DNA from 4 places in the Thiomonas arsenitoxydans genome. Region 2 is predicted to be linked to each of the others. Evidence: predicted binding sites of a transcription regulator. Region 2 holds the regulator's gene; each other region holds the start of a gene.
What was found. The regulator sigma-54, encoded in region 2, starts transcription at its own class of promoters, with help from an activator protein. The targets are predictions, from matches to a motif close to TGGCANGNAANCTGCTTT.
Positions count from the first base shown of each region.

Region 1 (3,773 bases), 270 kb from region 2:
CATGCCCAGTAGCACCACCACGGTGAAGGCGATGATCACCATGCGGTTGTAGGGCAGGATGAGATTGGCCATGAGGTTGAATCCGCCCGACATCCACGGCGGGTTGTCCACCTGCACGTTCTGCGGCCCGAACAGGCTGCGCACTGCCTGGATCAGCACCAGGCTGATGCCCCAGGTGGCCAGCAGGGTTTCAAGCGGCCGCCCGTACAGGCGGCGGATGATGGTGCGCTCGATGAGCATGCCGATGCCCCCCGCCACGACGAAGGAGAACGGCACCGCAGCAATCAGCGCGTAGTGCACATAGCCCGGCAGATAGTGCTGGAACAGGCTCTGCATCACATAAGTGGCGTAGGCGCCGATCATGATGAACTCGCCCTGCGCCATATTGATCACGCCCATCAGGCCGTAGGTGACGGCCAGGCCCAGCGCGGCCAGCAGCAGGATGCTGCCCAGGCTGATGCCCGAGAACAGCGTGCCCAGCCGCTCGCCCCAGGCCAGGCGGCTGTCGATCTCAGAAAGGCTTTTTTCGATCTGCGTGCGAACCAGCGGAGACGACTCAATGTAGGCGCCGTCTTTCTTGTCCAGCCGAGAGAGCAGCAGGGCGCGCACCGCCGGGTAGTTGCTGGCCGCCAGTTGTTTGGCCGCGGCCAGACGGTCGGCGGCGCTGGCGCTGGTGAGCAGAATGGCGGCGTGCAGCAGTTGCAGCCGCTGCACGATCTCCGGGTCTTTCTCGGTTTTCAGCGCCTGTTCAACCAGACCGCGATCGACCGAGGTGGGATCGTCCTGCAGTTGCTGCACGGCCTTGAGCCGCTGCGCGCGCTGCGGCGAAAACAGATCGAGCGCGGCGCGGGCCGACTGCAGCTCTTTACGCACATAGTTGTTGTTGACCACGCCCTGCGCGTTGTCGCTGGGGGTGACGGCTTTGCCGGTGGCCAGGTCGATCCAGTCGTTGCCTTTTTGCACTTGCACCATGTCGCCATCGATCTGCACGTCGCCGTTGAGCAGCTTGTGCAGAAAGTCGGCAAGTTGCGGATCGGGCTTGGCCACGGCCTTGTGCAGGGCGGCGATGCGGGCGTCGGTGTCGCCGCTGGAAATGGCCAGCGCTTCCTGCGGGGTGAGGGCATGGGCCTGCGGCGTCAGGCCGGGCAGCAAACCGAGCAGTAAACCGAACGACAGCGGGCCGAACGCCATGCGCAGCCATGCGCCGGGCCGGCCCCACAGAGAGCGCGTAGAGGTCATGGTCGTGAAAGAAACAGGGAAGGTCGATGCTTTCAAGACTCCCCACCCCAACCCTCCCCGCGAGCGGAGAGGGAGCAAACCATCGCGATACGCTGTGATTTGCCCCTCCCCACGGCGTGGGGGAGGTTGGGAGAGGGAGTGTTTGCGTTGCCGAACGATCAGGCGTTTTTCGGTCTGGGGATGTAGGGGCTCCAGGACTCGCCCGGGACCAGACCCTTGGACTTCCACACCACGTCGAACTGCGCCTTGTCGTTAATCTGGCCGATGAACACCGGCTTGCTCAGATACTGGTTCTCCAGCACTTCGACGGTATAGCCATCAGGGGCGGCGAACTTCTGCCCGATCAGTGCCTTGCGCACTTCATCGGTCTTGGTGGACTTGGCCTTCTCGACGGCCTGCTTCCACAGATGGATGCCGATGTAGGAGGCTTCCATCGGGTCGTCGGTGACCGGATAGTCTTTCAGCTTTTCCTTTTTCACCCAGTCTTGCCACGACTTGACGAACTTGGCATTGCGCGGATTTTTCAGACTCTCGAAGTAGTTCCACGCGGTGAGCTGGCCGACCAGGGGCTTGATGTCCATGCCCGCAATTTCCTGCTCGGCGATGGAGAAGCCGACCACCGGAATGTCGGTGGCCTTGATGCCCTGGTTGCCCAGCTCCTTGTAGAACGGAACGTTGGAATCGCCATTCACGGTGGAGATCACGCAGGTCGGGCCGGCCGAGGCGAACTTCTTGATGTCGGCCACGATGTTCTGATAGTTGCTGAAGCCAAACGGCGTATAGACCTCGGCGATGTCCGCATCCTTCACGCCCTTGGAGTGCAGGAAGCCGCGCAGGATGGCGTTGGTTGTGCGGGGGTACACATAGTCGGTGCCCAGCAGGAAGAAGCGCTTGGCGCCGCCGCCGTCTTTGCTCATGAGGTATTCAGTGGCCGGAATGGCTTGCTGGTTGGGCGCAGCACCCGTGTAGACCACATGCTTGTTCTGCTCCTGGCCTTCAAACTGCACCGGATAGAACAGCAGGCCGTTGAGCTCGTCGAGCACGGGCAGCACCGACTTGCGCGACACCGAGGTCCAGCAGCCGAAGATGGCCGCCACCTTGTCCTGACTGATGAGCTGGCGCGCCTTCTCGGCGAACAGCGGCCAGTTCGAAGCGGGGTCAACCACCACGGGCTCGATCATGTGGCCGTCCACGCCGCCTGCGGCATTGATCTCGGCAATGGTCATCAGGTCCACGTCCTTCAACGCGGTTTCGGAAATGGCCATGGTGCCCGAGAGCGAATGCAGGATGCCGACCTTGATCGGTTTCTTGCTCGCAGCAATGGCGGGGAATGACAGCGTGCTGGTCGCCGCTGCGGCAACTGCGCCGCCAACGGTCTTGAGTGCGGTACGACGATCCATGTTGGAAATTCCTCCAGAGGTTGTGGTGGGGTGCGACACGCTGTGTTGTGCAAGTCGCGTGCCACGGTTTTGTCTGCCCCCTCAGCACGGGGTGACAGTTCGATGACACTTGGCCCGAACTTGCGCCGCGCGGGCCTGAACGCGCCCCACAATCTGTTTTGAGGCACCACCGCGCGCATCAGCTCGATCGTCTTTGGTGCGTTCGCACCAAACCGGGGCAAACGGAGACCCGCACCGTTCCAGCAGGGGCGGCAGGTCTGCTTTTTGCTGCAGCACCAGCCTGCGCTTTCGATGTGGCCTCGCGTTAAGCTCACCTCACGATTCCCGTTCCATCCGCCGCCCCATGGACCTCACCCCCCGCGAAAAAGACAAGCTGCTGATCTTCACCGCCGCGCTGCTGGCCGAGCGCCGCAAGGCGCGCGGCCTCAAGCTCAACGTACCCGAGGCCATCGCCTACATCACCGCCGCAGTGATGGAAGGCGCGCGCGACGGCCGCACCGTGGCCGAGTTGATGAGCTTTGGCCGCACCTTGCTCAGCCGCGACGAGGTGATGGACGGCGTGGCCGAACTCATCCCCGATATTCAGGTGGAAGCCACCTTCCCCGACGGCACCAAGCTCGTGACCGTGCACCAGCCCATTGCGTGAATCCCCCAATCTGGAGCGTTTCAATGATTCCTGGAGAAATCCTTTGTGCCGAGGGCGACCTCGCTCTCAACCCCGGCCGCGCCACCTTGAGCGTGGTGGTGGAAAACGCGGGCGACCGGCCCATTCAGGTCGGCTCGCACTATCACTTTGCGGAAACCAATCCGGCGCTGCGCTTTGACCGCGCAGCCGCGCGCGGCATGCGGCTGCACATCGCCAGCGGCACCGCGGTGCGCTTCGAGCCGGGGCAGCAGCGCACGGTGGAGCTGGTGGCCTTCGCGGGCGAGCGCGTGGTCATCGGTTTCCGGCAAGACGTGATGGGAGCGCTGTGATGGCCACGATCTCCCGCCGCGCCTATGCCGAGATGTACGGCCCCACCACCGGCGACCGCGTGCGCCTGGCCGACACTGACCTGCTCATCGAAGTGGAAGACGACTACACCCTGCGCGCCGGAGGCTATGGCGAAGAGGTGAAGTTCGGCGGCGGCAAAA
Region 1 is NC_014145.1:3,477,852-3,481,624, reverse strand. Features, by position in the region: gene urtB (urea ABC transporter permease subunit UrtB) at 1-1,239, opposite strand, end outside; gene urtA (urea ABC transporter substrate-binding protein) at 1,398-2,639, opposite strand; gene ureA (urease subunit gamma) at 2,983-3,285, shown strand; gene THI_RS16495 (urease subunit beta) at 3,309-3,614, shown strand; gene ureC (urease subunit alpha) at 3,614-3,773, shown strand, end outside.
Region 1: urtA (urea ABC transporter substrate-binding protein) is a predicted target of sigma-54. The motif match lies at 2,686-2,703, and genes of this name have one in related genera.

Region 2 (3,773 bases):
AAAAGGGTCATCACCGCGCTGGTGGCGACCAGGCCCAGATGCAGATCCACCGCCAGATAGTCTGCGGCGGTTTCGCCCACCGTGGTGGCCATGATTTTGATCAGCCAGAAGTAAAGCGTGATGACGACCGGAACCTTGACCGCCAGCGCCCAACTGGGCTGCGCGGCTTTTACTGCGTTTTGCATGATGAACTCCCTGAATACCGTTTGCGTTGTTGTGGCGTCGCGTGCGGCGCGACCCCGGCATTCTGGAGAGGACGACTTAGCGCAAGGTGAGCGACTGGCTCCGCTTGCGGCTGCGGGCCCTCAACTGCTCTTGCGCAGATTCGCCGGGGCGATGCGCAGCGCTTCGCGGTATTTGGCCACGGTGCGCCGCGCCACCTGCACGCCTTGCTGCGTGAGGCGTTCGGCGAGTTCGCTGTCCGACAGGGGTTTGGCGCTGTCTTCTTCAGCCACCAGGCGGCGGATGAGTTCGCGTACCGCGGTGGATGAGGTGTTGCCCCCGGCCTCGGTGCTCAGGCCAGAGCCGAAAAAATACTTCAGCTCGACAGTGCCGAAGGGCGTGAGCATGAACTTCTGCGTGGTCACTCGCGAGATGGTCGATTCGTGCAGCCCGAGCTCGTCGGCAATTTCGCGCAGCACCATGGGCCGCATGGCCACGGGGCCGAAGTCGAAAAACCGTTGCTGGCGCTCGACGATGGTCTGCGACACGCGCTGAATGGTCTCGAAACGCTGCTGCACGTTTTTCACGAACCAGCGCGCCTCCTGAAGCTGTCCCTGCATGGCGCCGCCGCTGTCGCGGGCGCGGCGCATGGCGTCGGCATAGATCTGGTTCACGCGCAGCCGGGGCATGACCTCGGGGTTGAGCTGCGCCACCCAGCCTTGCGGGGTCTTGCGGGCGATGACATCGGGGGTCACGGCCTGCGCGGCATCGCGGCGGAAGGCGCTGCCCGGATGGGGGTCGAGTTGGGCGATGCGTTGCTGCGCCAGGCGCAGCGCGGCTTCATCGGCTTCGAGCTGGCGTTCGAGCTTGCGCCAGTCGCGCTTGGCCAGCAGATCGAGATGACCGCCGCGGCAAATCTGCAGGGCAAGTTCGCGCACGGGACAAGACGCTTGGCGCTGAAGCTGCAGGCAGAGACAGTCGGGCAAATCGTGGGCGGCGACACCGGCCGGGTCGAAGCTCTGAATCAGGCGCATGGCCGTGGTCAGCGCATCGGCCAGGTCTTCGAGCTGCTCGGCGTCTGCCGCGGGGGCGAGGGCCTGCGCCAGTTCCAGCGGGGTGTCGGGCAGGTAGCCGTCGTCGTCGAGCGAGTCGATGATGGCCTCGGCGGCCGCGCGGTCGGTGGCGCTCAGCGCAAGCCCGGCCAACTGACCGCGCAGGTGGTCGCGCAGATCGAGGTGTTCGGAGGCAATGTCGAGCGCGCTGAATTCGTCGTCGTCACCCCCGCCCCCGCTGACGGACTGGCCTGAGCTGACCCAGGAGTCGGCGTCGGCATCGGTATCCGCACCGTGATCGGTTTCGCCGCTGCTGGCCGTCCAGTCCTGCGTGTCGAGTTGCAACTCAGCGGCGGGCTCGGCGGCTGCGTCATGCCCTTCGACCGATGCCTGAGACGGGTCGGGCGCCAAAGGCGGTGGCGACTCGGATGTCGGCGCGGCAGCGGGCGCCTCTTGCTCTTCTTCAGGTTCGAGGAAGGGATTGGATTCGAGCAGGCCTTCGATTTCCTGCGTGAGTTCGAGGGTGGAGAGTTGCAGCAGCCGGATGGACTGCTGCAACTGCGGCGTGAGTGCGAGATGCTGGGACAGGCGCAGGTTCAGCGACGGCTTCATCGCGGCTTACATGCGGAAGTTTTCGCCGAGGTACACCTTGCGTACCGCGGGGTTGTCGATGATGGATTGCGGATCGCCCTGCGCCAGCACCTGCCCTTCGCTGATGATGCAGGCCCGGTCGCAGATGCCTAGCGTTTCACGCACATTGTGGTCGGTGATCAGCACGCCGATGCCCTGCTCTTTCAGGAACTGCACGATGCGCTGAATCTCGATGACCGCAATCGGATCGATGCCGGCAAACGGCTCGTCGAGCAGGATGAATCGCGGTTGCGTGGCCAGCGCGCGGGCGATTTCCACCCGCCGCCGCTCGCCGCCTGATAGCGCGGGGGCGGGGCTGTCGCGCAGATGTTCGACGTGCAGTTCGCGCAGCAGATGATCTTCGCGTTCGCGGATTTCGGCCCTGCCCAGGCGGCGCCCTTGCGCGTCGCGCTGCAACTCCAGCACCGCCCTCACGTTCTCGGCCACCGTCATGCGGCGGAAGATCGACGCCTCCTGCGGCAGATACGACAGCCCCATGCGCGCACGGCGATGCATCGGAGAATCGCTCACGTCCTGGCCGTCGATGTGGATGCGCCCCGCGTCGGGCCGCACCAGGCCGACGATCATGTAGAACGACGTGGTCTTGCCCGCGCCGTTCGGCCCCAGCAGGCCGACCACCTCGCCGCAGCGCACGCTAAAGCTGACGTCGCGCACCACCTGCCGACCGGCATAGCGTTTCTGCAAATGTTGAACGTCGAGCTCCGGGCCGGTGGCCGCGCGGGACGACGGAGTGGAAGGCACGCGCGCGGCTTCCGCCGGGGCGACGGGCTCCAGGCCGCCCCGCACCACGGTCTGTCCAGCGGAATGCGGCTGGACGCTCAAGGCTGTGTCCCCAGCTTCGGGGCGACTTTGAGCGCGGGAGGCGATTTGGGCGCCGTCGGCGCGGACGGGGCGGCGGGCTGCGGCGTCAACATCACCCGCACCCGCCCTCCAGGGTTGGTGGCCGTGGCGCCCTGCGCACCGCCTTCGACGGTGAACACATCGGTGATCTGGTTGTAGGCAATCACATTGCCCTGGCTGCGGTCGGCCAGCTTGCCGTCGATCAGTCGGCTGAGCATGGCCTGGCCACGCAGCGTCACTACATCGGTCTTGCCGTCGTATTCGATGCGCTGCGCGGCGCCGTCCATGGTTTGCGTGGGCTGGCCGGGCGCGGTATCGAGTTGTTGCTGGAAGGTAGCCAACTGGCCCGGCGCGGCGATCGCCGTCGCGTACTGATAGCCGTCCGGCGCCTGGCGCACATCGACCGTGGCGGCGCGCAGCACCAGAGAACCCTTGGTGACAACCACGTTGCCGGTGAACACACTGGTCTGGTGCACGTCGTCGTAGCGCATGGCGTCGGCCTCGATGTGAATCGGCTGGTTCCGGTCGGTCTGCGCCGCAAGCACGGGCAGCGCCAGGCTCGGCGCACACAGCAGGGTCAACAACAGGATTCGGGCCACTCGTTTCATCGGCATGGGTTTTGCTTTAGTCGGGCCATTCTAGGGCCAGTTCAGGCGATTTCGCAGCAATTTTGCGGGGCTCAAAAAACACTGCCCGCTGTATGCGGGCAGTGTTGAGATGTGGCAGGGCGACGCGCTTACTTCTTCTCCGCCTGCACCTTCTTGATCAGGTAGTCCACGACCTCGAGCACCTTCTTGTTGTTATTGGCTTCAGGCAGCGCCGCAGAAGTGGTGTAGGTGCCCTGAACCGCCATGGTCGGCACCCCGCTGATCTGATAGTCCGTCACCATTTGCGTGGCCTGCCGGACTTGCGCATTCACGCCGAACGAGTTGTAGGCATCCAGGAACGCTTTTTTGGAAATGCCCTGCTGTGCCAGCCAGTTGGCCATCTGATCGGCCGTGCCCAGAGGAATGTGCTGTTTGTGGATGGCATTGAAAATCTTGGCCTGCATCGCATCGTCGAGCTTGC
Region 2 is NC_014145.1:3,208,016-3,211,788, forward strand. Features, by position in the region: gene THI_RS15175 (COG4705 family protein) at 1-185, opposite strand, end outside; gene THI_RS15180 (RNA polymerase factor sigma-54) at 306-1,826, opposite strand; gene lptB (LPS export ABC transporter ATP-binding protein) at 1,833-2,606, opposite strand; gene lptA (lipopolysaccharide transport periplasmic protein LptA) at 2,684-3,319, opposite strand; gene THI_RS15195 (thiol:disulfide interchange protein DsbA/DsbL) at 3,442-3,773, opposite strand, start outside.

Region 3 (3,773 bases), 290 kb from region 2:
TCCAAAGCAGACTGGGTGCGGGCCTTGAGTTGCGACTTGGTTTCGCTTGCGCCGAACACGCGCTCCACGCCGAGGTAGATGTTGCCGTAGCAGGTCATCCAAGGCAGCAGCGAGTGGTTTTGGAACACCACGGCGCGGTCAGGGCCTGGCGCGTGAATTTCGCGGCCGTCGCACACCATCACGCCCGAGGATGGCAGCGTGAGTCCGGCGATGAGGTTGAGCAGGGTGCTCTTGCCGCAGCCGGAATGGCCGATCAGGCTGATGAACTCGCCCTTGGCGATGTCGAGGTTGATGCCCTTGAGCGCGTGGAAAGGACCGCGCGCGGTGTCGAACACCATTTCGACGTGTTGGATGATGATGAAATGTTCCATGATGATGGCCTTTTGTGTTTTGCGTGATGGGAAGATCAGCGCGCTTCGTCGTAGCTGAATCGCCGCGCAATCAGCATCAGCGCGCCTTCGAGCACCATGCCGGTGACGCCGATGACCAGAATGGCGATGATGATGTGGGCGAGGTTGAGGTTGTTCCACTCGTTCCACAGCCAGAAGCCGATGCCGGTGCCGCCTGTCAGCATTTCAGCGGCGACGATCACCAGCCAGGCGGTGCCGACCGACAGCCGCACGCCGGTCATCATGTAGGGCATGACCGAGGGCAGCAGAATCTTGGTGAACACCTTCCAGGTGGAGAGGTCGAGCACGCGGGCCACGTTCAAATAATCCGCCGGAATGCGCTGCACGCCGATGGCGGTGTTGATCATCATCGGCCAGATGGAGCAGATGAAAATGGTGTAGATGGCCGCCGCCGGCGCATTGCTGAACACATACAGCCCGATGGGCAGCCAGGCCAGCGGCGACACCGGACGCAGCAGGCTGATGAGAGGCGAGAGCATGCGGTTCAAGAACTGCACGCGGCCAATGGCGAAACCCAGCGGAATGCCTACCAGCGCCGCCAGACCAAAGCCGTAGGCCACTCGCTGCAGCGAGGCCAGCAGGTTCCAGCCGATGCCCACATCGTTCGGTCCGTTGTCATAAAAGGGATGCGCAAACACCTTCTGCGCCGACTGCCAGGTGACCAGCGGCGAGGGGAATTGCGCGCTGTGCTCGGCCGCCAGTTCCCACACCAGCAGCAGGAGTGCGAAGCCCATCAGCGGGGCGATGAGGCGCAGCGCGATTTGGCGGTTCTTCGCGCGTTGCCGCTCTGCCGGGCTCACGGTGCGTATGGCAGTTTGCTTTGTAGCGGCCGGGGGAGCTTCGGGTGAGGCGTCCTCCGTCGCAGAGGCTTCAAACGATCCGCCCGGGGCGGAAAAGACGGCAGTGTTCATGCTGGACTCCTGGTTCATTGCGTCGGCAAGGTCAAACGGCGAGATCGTTGACTTTGAAGCCGTGGGCATAGGCCTTGGGGTCCTTGCCGTCCCAGGTCACGCCGTCGATCAGCTTGGAGGTGCGCAGCGTGGTGGCGGGCACCGGCACCTTCAGTTCGGTGGCGACTTCCTTGTACAGATCGACGCGGTTCACCGCCTTGGCCACGGCGAGATAGTCGGGGTCGGTCTTGATCAGTCCCCAGCGGCGGAACTGGGTGAGGAACCACATGCCGTCGGACAACCACGGGAAGTTGACCTGCCCGTCTTCATAGAACGTCATCGGGTGCGCGTCGTGCCAGCTTTTGCCCAGGCCGTTGGTGTAGTTGCCAAGGATGCGCGGCAGGATGGTTGCCACCTGGGTGTTGACATAGCCCGGCGCGGCGATGGTCTCGGCCATCTTGGTGCGGTTGGCATCCGAGGCGTCGATCCAGCGGCAGGTTTCGAGCACGGCGGCCATCACCGCCTTGGTGGTGTTGGGGTACTTTTCGACGAACTCGGCGGTGGTGCCCAGCACCTTCTCTGGATGGTCCACCCAGATTTCCTGCGAAGTCACCGCAGTGAAGCCGATCTTCTGGTTGATAGCCACCGCGTTCCACGGCTCGCCTACGCAGAAGCCGTCCATGCTGCCCACCCGCATATTCGCCACCATCTGCGGCGGCGGCACGGTAATCACCTTGTCGTCCTTCAGCGGGTTGATGCCGTAGGTCGCCAGCCAGTAATAAAGCCACATCGCATGCGTGCTGGTGGGGAAGGTCTGGGCGAAGGTGTAGGTGCGCTTTTTCTGCGCAATGGCCTTGGCCAGCGCCGGGCCGGTGGTGATGCCTTCCTTGGCCAGCGCGTCAGCCAGGGTGATGGCCTGGCCGTTGCGGTTCAGGCCCATGAGTATGGCCATGTCCTTCTTCGGCCCGCCGACGCCGAGCTGCACGCCATACGGCAGGCCGTAGAGCACATGCGCCATCTGGATGCCGCCGGTCACCAGGTTGTCGCGCACTGCGGCCCACGAGGCCTGCTTGCTTGGAATGATCTTGACGCCGTACTTCTTGTCGAAACCCAGCACCGCGGCCATGACGATGGGCGCGCAATCAGTGAGGGGAATGAATCCGATCTTGACTTCTTCCATTTCAGGTTTTCCCAGAGTGGCGGCGCGCGCCGTGGGCTGCAGGCTGGGAAGAAGACCGGCAACAGCCACGGCGGCGCCTGACTTGATGAGGGTGCGGCGCAAGGGTTGTGCCGGGTCGTTGCTCGGAGGGGGGGCGTCTTGCTGTTTGCGCATGGCAGTTCCTGAAATAGCGGGCGAAAAAAAGCCTTCGGGCGCTTCACACAAGGCGAAGCACACGAAGGCATCATTGCCGAGCTGAGCGGGGGAGACTCCCGTTCAGTGGGTTCAACATAGACCGCCGTTGGCCTACAGCGCTATTTAAGCAATCAGCGTGCCAACCCTCCACTCGGGAGAGATCAGAGGGAAGCTCCCCGCTGTATCAAATTAGGCTGGTCTTCGATGACGCAAAACTGTGCGTAACGGTTCCAGTCTGGTGCGTGTGAGCACACAAAGCGCGCAGCCGCAAGGCTCAGATCAATCCGACGGTATCGAGAATGCGCTGGGCAACCTCGGAGAGCTTCAAGCCTTTTTCCATCGCCAGCTTGCGCATGCGGCTGAAGGCTTCTTCCTCGGTGCAGCCCTGGCGCTGCATCACAATGCCCTTGGCCCGCTCGATCAGCTTGCGCTCGGTGAGATGGGTGCGCGCCTGGCTCAGTTCCGCGCGCAAACCCTGTTCGCGCTCGAACCGCGCCAGCGCCACCTCAATCACCGGCCTCACCCGGTTGGGCTTGAGGCCGTCCACGATATAGGCCGTCACCCCCGCCGTGATGGCTAGTTGCGCAGTCTCGGTGTCGTCGTCATCGGTGAACAGCACGATGGGTCGGGGCGTGTCGCGCGAGGCCAGCACGACGTGCTCCAGCAGATCGCGCACGCCAGACTCTGCATCCACAATCACCAGATCGGGCTTGAGCGCGGCAATGCGGTCGTCCAGGTCGGGTTTGGCCGGCAGAACGGCCACTACCTGGTAGCCCGCATCCAACAAGGCCTTTTCCAGCATCGCGCAACGCCCTGCCTGGCGCTCATGATTCGCCTGATCGTTCTCCGTCGCCAATGCGGGATCGGGGGAGATGACAGCAACCGTCAGAGTGCTTAGTGGGTTGGGCATATCTCGATTCGAGCAAATTCCATGCCCCAAAGAGTTAGTTCGTTTTCCTGCGATTGATGACAAATCTTGAGGCCATTCAAGAATCAAGGGATGTCATGCTTTGCGTGGCATACGCAGCAAGTGCCGCAATCACTCCAGCATCTTCGCCCGCTGGCTGTGCGAGCACGATTCGCAGCTTCGGATATCGCGCCCGCGCGGCTTGCACCACT
Region 3 is NC_014145.1:3,498,073-3,501,845, forward strand. Features, by position in the region: gene THI_RS16590 (ABC transporter ATP-binding protein) at 1-371, opposite strand, end outside; gene ntrB (nitrate ABC transporter permease) at 407-1,321, opposite strand; gene THI_RS16600 (CmpA/NrtA family ABC transporter substrate-binding protein) at 1,353-2,633, opposite strand; gene THI_RS16605 (ANTAR domain-containing response regulator) at 2,929-3,564, opposite strand; gene THI_RS16610 (sirohydrochlorin chelatase) at 3,641-3,773, opposite strand, start outside.
Region 3: THI_RS16600 (CmpA/NrtA family ABC transporter substrate-binding protein) is a predicted target of sigma-54. The motif match lies at 2,779-2,796, and genes of this name have one in related genera.

Region 4 (3,773 bases), 130 kb from region 2:
TCATGGCCGGGCGCTATGCGACTATCGTATATCCGGATGTTCGTAATCATCGCCGCAGGGGGATGTCGATGGTCGCGGTGGTGACGCCGCCGGTGTGGGCAAGCTTGAGCGTGCCGCCGACGTCGCTCAGCAGGCGGCGGCTTTCCCACAGGCCGAAACCCGATCCTTCCGGGAAGCTCGTCGGCGCAATGTCCGAGAGCAAGGCGGCGGACGGCGCGGTGCCGCGGTTGCGCACCTGCACGCGCAGGGCATCGCCCAGCATGTCGACCTCGAGTTCGAGGGTCGAGCCGGGCTCGGCGGCGTGGCAGGCGTTGAGCAGGATGTTGAGCGTGGCCTGGCGCACCGGGCCGGCGGCCACGGGGATGCGCACGGGAATGTCGAACCGGGTCTGCAGTTCGATCCCGCGCTCATGCTGGCAAGGGCCGATCAGTTCGACCAGATCATGAAAGTCCTGCCGGGCCAGATCGCGCTCGGCCGGCCGGGTCTGCGCCAGCAGCGCCTGGGCGGTGTTGCGCAATTGCTCCAACCCGCGGTCGAGCAGGTCGAGTGTCTGGCGCGTCGTGTCGTCGTACTGGCCGAAGCGTTGCGCCGTGTGCAGGGCATTGAGCATGCCGCCGAGCGGGTTGTTGATCTCGTGCGCGGTCGCAGCGGCCAGCGCCCCCACGGCGGCGAGTTTTTCCGCGCGCTGGGCGCGTTCTGCTTGCTCCAGCAGCCGTGCGAAGGCTGCGGCGAGCGCGCCCACTTCGTCGCGCCGGGCCGCGAGTTCGGCGCTGATGCGGCGGGTGTCGTCGCCGTTGCGGCGCATCGATTCCTGCAGGCGCACCAGCGGGGCGAGCATGCGACGGGTGAGCATCCACACGATGGGCACGAACACGGCCACGGCCAAGAGGGTGATCGCGGTGATCCAGCGGGTCATCGAGCGCAGGCGCTGGCGGTACAGGGCGTCGCTCACCGCATAGACCAGGGTGCCGACCCCCGCGTCCGAATCGGCGCGCAGGGCACTGACGTAAATGCGCCAGTTGCCGCTTTGGATCGGGGGCGACAGCCCCGGATGGGTGCTTGCCACGCTCAAGGGCGAACTGACCTGCAGCGAACCCGGTGCCCACAGGGGTGTCCACACCGGCGGCCTGGCCGTGGGGAACAGCGTGGGGTCGGAGCTGGCGAACACCCGCCCGCCAGGGCCGATGAGCACCGCTATCGAGGCGCTGTGCGGCGGCGAATCGACCTGGTCGCCGGCGACGGAGGTCAGCGCCTCGTAGGCGGCCCAGACGTTGTCTTGTTGAATCAAGGTTGGCAGACTCTTGTTCCACGCTGCCATGGCCTGGAACGCGCCGGCGTCGACGTCCTCGATTAGATACTGCCGCGTCAGCAGACCCAGCCCCGCGGCCATCAGCAGCGCGGTGAGGGCGACCAGGGTTGCCGCGATCAAGGGCAGGCGCAGTAGCAGGGCGCCTTTCCAGGTGGCGCGCTCCTGCCGAGGCACCGCGTCCGGGCGCTGCGCCGTGTCGAGTGCGATCGCGAGGTCGTGTGATGCCGCGTTCATGCGGTTTCGTAAATGGCGGAAAGGGGAATCGGCGGATGCGTGCCGTCGAGAATCGCCGCGAGCTCGGCGATGCCGCCGAACCAGCTTTCCTGCGGCGCGAGGAAGTCTTCCAGATCCAGACTGCGCAGCAAGGCCCGGCCTTGCGCGTCGTCCTTGGCCGAGAGCAAGGCATGCTGCAGGCGCATGTGTAGCATGGGAACGAGGTTCTTGCGCGTGACGATGGGCGGAAAGCCGTAGCGCTGCGATTTGGCGACGATGCGCGTTTTCAACGCCGCCTGCGATTGGCGCCGGTTGAGCACCTCCCAGATGTAGCCGTCGACCGTGCCCGAATCGGCCAGGCCGCTTCCCACCGCCTCCACCACCTTGTGCAGCGAGTAGGTGTAGAAGGTGCCGCGGAAAAAGCTTTGCGGCGTCTGGCCGAGCGCGCGCAGCGCCACCACCGGCACCAGATAACCCGAGTTGGACAGCGGATCGTCGAACGCAAACACGTCGCCGCGCAGGTCGCGGATCGAGTGCGCCTGGGTGCGCCGCGCCGCAGCGATGAGGTAGCTCTGGTACCAAGGCTGCCCGTGCCAGCCGGGCTGTGCGCACAGCCGCACGAAACCCTTGGCCACGACATAGGGAAATCCGCAAATCCATGCCGCCTCCATTTCGTCCGAGCGCAGCGCTTCCAGGGCTTCCTGGTAGCTCGACTTCTGGATGATCTGCACCGGCCCGCCGAGCTGCACCTGCAGGAACTGCTGCCAGAGGTGGATCGCGCCGTCGTGCAGGAACACGTCGGTCACGCCGAAGCGGAACGGCGGCTTGCCGCTACGCGCAGGACTTTGCCCGAAAGCGCTGGATACGGCGCTGCAGGTCGCGGCGGCGAGAAGGGTTCGGCGGTGCATGGTGGCGTCCTCTGCGTTACGAAAACGAAACGCTCACGAACTGGCGCGTTACCCGGCGGTAACGCCATTGGCGGTGCGCGCCGTCGCCGTGAGACGCAAGTGCTTGATTCGGCACGATCACGGCGCTCGGGTCGAAGCTGGCACGTCCATTGCAAAAGCATGAAGCGCGATTGAGCGTTTCACAACAACCCCGAGGAGGCATCATGACCGAAAAAGTATCGCGTCGCATTTTTCTCAAAGTCGCCGGAACCAGCGTAGCAGGCGTGGGCGCTGCCGTCAGCCCGGTCGGCTCCGCAATGGCCGCAGGCGGTGACCAAGCTGCGATTCAGGCGGCAGCCGGCATGGCTGTGCTGCCCTACCCGAAAACCGCGGTGGGCAAGGCCAAGGCGATGCAGGCCAACACCCCGGTGTCGTTCAGCTACCCGGACGCCGATTCGCCCTGTGTGGCGATCAAGATGGGCCAGCGCGTGGCCGGCGGTGTTGGCCCGGACGGCGACATCGTCGCTTACAGCAATCTTTGCACCCACATGGGCTGCCCCTTGATGTACGACCCGGCCACGCAGCGTTTCAAGTGCCCCTGTCACTACAGCATGTTCGATCCCGAGAAGTCGGGTCAGATGATCTGCGGCCAGGCGACCGAAGATCTGCCGCAAATCCAACTCGAGTACGACCCGGCCTCCGACAGTGTTCGCGCCGTGGCCGTCACCGGCCTGATCTACGGCCGCCAGGCCAACGTGCTGTAAGCCCATCACCGTCAGGAGACGAACACCATGTCGCAATTCAAGGATCGTGTCGCGCTGCCGCCGGCAGATGCGCAAAAAACCAATTTGACCTGCCATTTCTGCATCGTGGGCTGTGGCTACCACGCCTACACCTGGGATGCCGACCGCGAGGGCGGGCGCGCGCCCCACCAGAACGCGCTGGGGCTTGATTTTCGCAAGCAGCTTCCGCCCTTCGCCACCATCATGACCCCGGCGATGACCAATGTCCTGACCGACAAGAACGGCAAGCGTAAAGCCGTCATGATCGTGCCTGACAAGGCCTGCGTCGTCAACCAGGGGCTGAGCTCAACCCGCGGGGGCAAAATGGCGTCCTACTTCTACAACGCCGATGGCCTCACCAAAGAGCGTCTGCTTCACCCCCGTGTCTACTATGGTGACCAATGGATGGACACCTCCTGGGACTACGCCCTCCAAGTTTATAGTGGCGTGGTCAAAAAAATTCTGGACGAAGATGGTCCAGACGAGATCGCTGTGGCCATGTTTGATCACGGGGGCGCCGGTGGAGGTTTCGAGAACACCTGGGGCACCGGCAAGCTGATCTTCACCGGTATCCAGACCCCG
Region 4 is NC_014145.1:3,078,221-3,081,993, reverse strand. Features, by position in the region: gene THI_RS14575 (sensor histidine kinase) at 47-1,543, opposite strand; gene THI_RS14570 (substrate-binding domain-containing protein) at 1,540-2,430, opposite strand; gene THI_RS14565 (arsenate reductase (azurin) small subunit) at 2,634-3,173, shown strand; gene THI_RS14560 (arsenate reductase (azurin) large subunit) at 3,201-3,773, shown strand, end outside.
Region 4: THI_RS14565 (arsenate reductase (azurin) small subunit) is a predicted target of sigma-54. The motif match lies at 2,569-2,586, and genes of this name have one in related genera.